Regions from separate parts of the Bacillus sp. Marseille-Q1617 genome, predicted to be linked through region 2. Evidence: riboswitches for the same ligand, from Rfam matches in the RefSeq annotation. Region 2 holds a riboswitch; the other holds the start of a gene.
The links. Region 2 has a riboswitch for cyclic di-GMP ahead of HWX64_RS00550 (EAL domain-containing protein). Riboswitches for the same ligand answer to the same signal wherever they lie in the genome.
Positions count from the first base shown of each region.

Region 1 (2,466 bases), on a different contig from region 2:
TTGGGGCATGGCGTAGATCAGGAGTGTTGAGCCTGGCTCGATTTTGTACCTGGTACAATTGATCATATTTGTACCAGTACATTCCCGGTGGTGTGTACCTGGTACAGTGCACGATCAGGTTGAATTGTGTCAGGAACAAAACCCTCACATTGTGCCTGGCACAATTCAATTGATTCGTGCCAGGCACAAAACTCCAGCTTTGTGCCTGGCACCGCCCCAACTATTTTATCCCTTGCGTACAACAATATTATAAACAGCCGGGTGCAGATGGCCAACTTCGGTATTGAATCCGGCCGTATCCAATTGCTGTGCCAATTCTTCCGAAGGAATCCGTTCTTCGATCGGCGGTCCCATTTCCGATTCCACCGCCTCCCAGTCGAGGATCAGCCATAGGCCGTCGTCTTTCAGCATGTCATTCAAATCTTGGAATACCTTGGTCAGATTCGGTACTTCATGCAGGACGAATGCAGAAACAACTTTGTCCAGAGTGTTCTTGTTAAAACTTAAGTATTCCAGCGAGGCTTTTTCATATTCAATATTGGTTACATCCGCTTCCTTGGCACGGTGCTGGAGATATTCGAGCATCTCTTGCTGAAGGTCGACGGCATGTACCTTTGTATCTACCGACTTTGCGATCGGCAGTGTCAGATAGCCGTTGCCGCATCCGAGGTCGGCGAGGAGGTCATTTCTATCCAATTGAAGAAGCTCGAGTACTTTGTCCACCGGCACCATTTCCTGCCGTTTTGGATCGAGCAGTTTGGATGCTTTGTGGTGTTGAAAAAGATGTCCGTGTCCTTGCATGGTTGGTCCCTCCGTTTTGTTGGTTTGTTTAGGTCTGAATAGTCAGTCCATCGAAGAATAATCGGTTTATTCCATTCTTTTCACTTTTACGGATATATAGACCGTTTGGGCAATAATCGGTCTGAACTAAGATACCCTCTTATGTATGTAAGTATGATGCTTTTCTCCACACCAATCAAGTAGATTGACTTCTTTAACGTAAATTTCAATTTAGTAATTTAGAACTATTACTTTATCTTTAATACGATTAACGGGATAGGACAGGCAGTCGATAATAAGGAAAAGATGGAAGTCCGGGTTTCTGTTGAAAACGGCATACTTCCTTAAAAGGAAGGACGCATAGCTGCGGATTTAGGGCGGATTCTATCATTACCGCCAGGATGGCCGGGCCGCCAACAAAAGATAAAGGGGATATCACAATGACATTTGAAGAATTGCAAACGATTAAACGTCATATAAGCAGGTTACATGCATTGATTGAATTGAGTAGCGATGAACAAAAGCACGCAGGTGAGTATATCCAGCTCATATGCTCTTTTTTGCGCATTCAGCCTAAAGAAGCTTACTTGCCAATGATGGAAGTGATGACAGTGATCAAGTATCAAAAGCCTGCTATCTTTCAATTATTGAAACATCATGGTGAAAGAGATCACCATTTTGAACTGCTCACTAACATCACAATGGATATTCGTACGGCTGAAAAGAACCTGGAGCATTGGCTATCGAAGTCTGCATAATGGAGGATTGATCTTAACGAAGGGTCAATTTAAAATAACAAAAAAACCGGCGGTCAAAAAAATTGGACTTCCGGTTTTATTATATAATTGCCCTCTCATTTGAACTAGCTTTTTGTGAACCCTTCAGTGCTTCTAAAATAAGCAACAAGTAAAATCCCGTGTTTCCGCCTCTGCGATCGATCAGCTGGATGTCGTCTACGATTCTCTTAACCTCTTCACAGCCCAGCCTGCTTAATACCATATCGCTGATTTCTTCCGCAGTATAGGAGCTGTACTTCTTCAAAGAGGAACGATTTCTCCTGCAAAAACTTCTCAATTGTCTTCTTACATCAGAAGTATTTATTTGTTCCATCTTGTAATCTCCTTTCTGTTTTCAGATGTTTGCCTGCCTGCAGTGACCTTGGGCTCTATAAAAAAATAAGCCCGCCAAAAAGAATGGCGGGCTAAATGAAACTGTCAGTTGGCGACAGCGTTCATTTATGTACCAATCCTTTTCGGTAGCCCGGCGGTCATAGTTTTAAAAAAACGTTAGATCCGTGGCTTTGCGTCCTAATCTTTCGAATTAGTTTGCCGTTATCGAAGGTTGTTAAATAGTTCAAATGATATAAATTAGTTTCATCCACAACAATACTATAGTACCAGTTACCAGCAATAGAGGAAAGAGTTTTTGTGCAAAAAACTTACTTTTTCGACATTTATTTCATTATACATTATAGCGTATGATTTGTAAGGGTCGAGGATTATTCTTTTATGAATATTAGAATAGAGAGAAGTATTTTGTAAACTATTATCCAAAAAAATCCTGCCATAAACATATGGCAGGATTTTTCATAGACTACTATTCTATTAGAAATTGATATATTGGCGCGGGTTAACAGAGTTTGATTTCGACGCATTCCATGAACCTGCATGAAGTTCAAAGTGTAAA
Region 1 is NZ_CAHJXM010000002.1:628,973-631,438, reverse strand. It holds gene HWX64_RS14550 (class I SAM-dependent methyltransferase) at 226-801, opposite strand; cyclic di-GMP riboswitch class I at 1,104-1,198, shown strand; gene HWX64_RS14545 (hypothetical protein) at 1,221-1,538, shown strand; gene HWX64_RS14540 (hypothetical protein) at 1,618-1,890, opposite strand; cyclic di-GMP riboswitch class I at 2,032-2,120, opposite strand; gene HWX64_RS14535 (murein hydrolase activator EnvC) at 2,385-2,466, opposite strand, start outside.
Region 1: linked by a shared signal. The riboswitch ahead of HWX64_RS14545 (hypothetical protein) and the one ahead of HWX64_RS00550 (EAL domain-containing protein) in region 2 are both predicted to bind cyclic di-GMP.

Region 2 (2,466 bases):
GAAGCCATTCCGTTGGAGTGCCTGACCGGTTTAAAGAAATAAGGGGAAAAGGTTTGCTGAATTAAAAGGTTTTTTCCTGCAGGTAAAGAGGAAATATATAAGGAAGGAATTAGATAAGGATGTGAAATGATGAACTACACACCTCTGCCTCTCTCTTTTTACGAAAGGCCGACCTTAGAGCTTGCTCAATCGCTCTTAGGTTGTGTGCTCGTAAAGGAAACGGAGGAAGGAATTGCTTCAGGCTATATCGTGGAAACTGAAGCTTATCTGGGTCCTGAAGACAGGGCCGCCCACAGCTTCGGCAATCGACGGACAAAGCGGACGGAGATTATGTTCCATGAAGCAGGCCGGATATATACATATTTGATGCATACCCATTGCCTGGTCAATGTGGTATCCGCTGAAATCGGGGTGCCTAATGCCATCCTGATCAGGGCGGTCGAGCCGCTTGAGGGTCTCGACTTAATGGAGGAAAGAAGAAAAGGACATCCGATGAAAAACTGGACGAGCGGCCCCGGTAAATTGACGAAAGCTTTAGGGATTACCATGGAGGACTATGGAAGATTTTATACTGAGCCGCCGCTTATCATAACAGAGGGATATACCCCATTGGAAATTGCTTCAGGAAAAAGAATCGGTATTGATAACACCGGGGAAGCAAGAGAATATCCATGGCGTTTTTGGGTGAAGGGGAATCCATATGTATCCAGATAGCGGTAACGGATTCTAAATTTTCAAATAAATAATGAAAAAATACTCCCAATGTACTAGTTTTATGGTATATTTTACTTATTAAGATTTTTTTCTACATAAAATGATAAATTTCGCATATTGGGAGCTGTGAACCTGAATGATAGATGGGCGCTTACATTCTGGGGAGCTAGTAGCGCAACCGACCACATACGAACGTATTCATACGTTCTTTCATGTGGTCTTTTTTGTTTCAAATAAAGAATTCCATTCCAAAAAACTTACGATAAGAGAGTACAGGGGTTTTATGAATATATTTACGATTTTTCAAGATGACTTTATCTATCATGATTATCAGCCATTATATACAATTGATCACTGTCAATCGCTTTACGGGTATGAAGCTTTGCTGCGGAATATCTATAAGGAGAATCCAGAGACGCTTTTCCAGACGGCCATGAAGGCTAACATTTTGTATAAGCTTGATACCCTATCGATTTCAAAAGCGATTGAGGGGTTCTTGCATAATCAGAACCAGAATGGAAAGCTGTTCTTGAATGTGTATGTGACCACGCTCTTACACCCAAGCTTTCATAAATACTTCGACCATCTCATGGAGACCTATCCTGAACTCTCTGGACGGCTTGTATTTGAGCTGAATGAATCGACTTCAGATGAGCTCTGGCAGAATCCCTTATTACTGAAGGCTCTAAAGAATCTTAAACAATACAATGTTTTATATGCCATTGACGATTTTGGACAAGGGACTGCTTCTATAAAAAAGGCCATCGAATTCGAACCGGATATCATCAAGCTTGACCGCTATTTTGCAAAAGATTTAGCTGTATGTGAAAGAAAACAGCGTTTTATCTCTTTCTTTCATCAATTCTACGGCAGGGATACACTCATCATATTAGAAGGAATAGAACAAGAAGAAGATATGCTTGTGGCAAAGGAACTTGGCATCACGATTGGGCAGGGCTATTTTCTCGGCCGTCCGAGTCGGCTGCTGGCATGAATAATGAAAGATAGGGATGCTTGGTTATATTCATGACTGAGTGTCCCTTTTTGTTATGCTTACATTTTTCCATGAGCCGGTTCCGCTGCTTACTTGAAATTGAATTGTTGTAATTGAAATAAAATTGAAAAAATTTACAACATCAATTAAACTGAAGAAAAAAAGAAAAAGGGGATTACTATGAGATTTTGGAGGTTTCCGCTTAAATTCGTGTTCTATTATTTTCTTGGATTTCTCGGGATCATTGCCATCAGCGTTGCTCCACAAGCAATGAGAGAAAGGGGCCTTTATAACTTCATCGGGTATTCCGAAGAAGTTGTTAAGTTTTTCTTTGCATTTTGGGATAAAGAAAATTGGAGTTATACATATAAAGGATATACGGAACATTTCATGGATATGCTGTGGGATCCTTATCTGTATTCTTTACAAGTATTAGGCGGGGCTTTGGCGATCGGACTCGCAGTCGGGTTTATTTTGACTGTCATCACGGTATTTCTTCCCCGTTGGTTGTCTTCACCTTTAAAAAAGCTGTTGAACCTCCTGGAAACGGTCCCTGACCTTATGTTTGCTTTCCTGCTCCAGCTGTTCATTGTCTTCATCTTTAAGAAATTCGGCTTTGAGCTGATGCAGTTCACGGAATTGGGAGACGAAAAAATCTACCTTGCACCTATGATTACCCTCTCGATCATCCCGATGATCTCGTTCTTTCGGATTCTGCTTTTAATAACTGAAGAAGAACTCTTAAAACCTCATATAGA
Region 2 is NZ_CAHJXM010000001.1:90,453-92,918, forward strand. It holds gene HWX64_RS00540 (P1 family peptidase) at 1-42, shown strand, start outside; gene HWX64_RS00545 (DNA-3-methyladenine glycosylase) at 130-714, shown strand; cyclic di-GMP riboswitch class II at 825-906, shown strand; gene HWX64_RS00550 (EAL domain-containing protein) at 998-1,708, shown strand; gene HWX64_RS00555 (ABC transporter permease subunit) at 1,889-2,466, shown strand, end outside.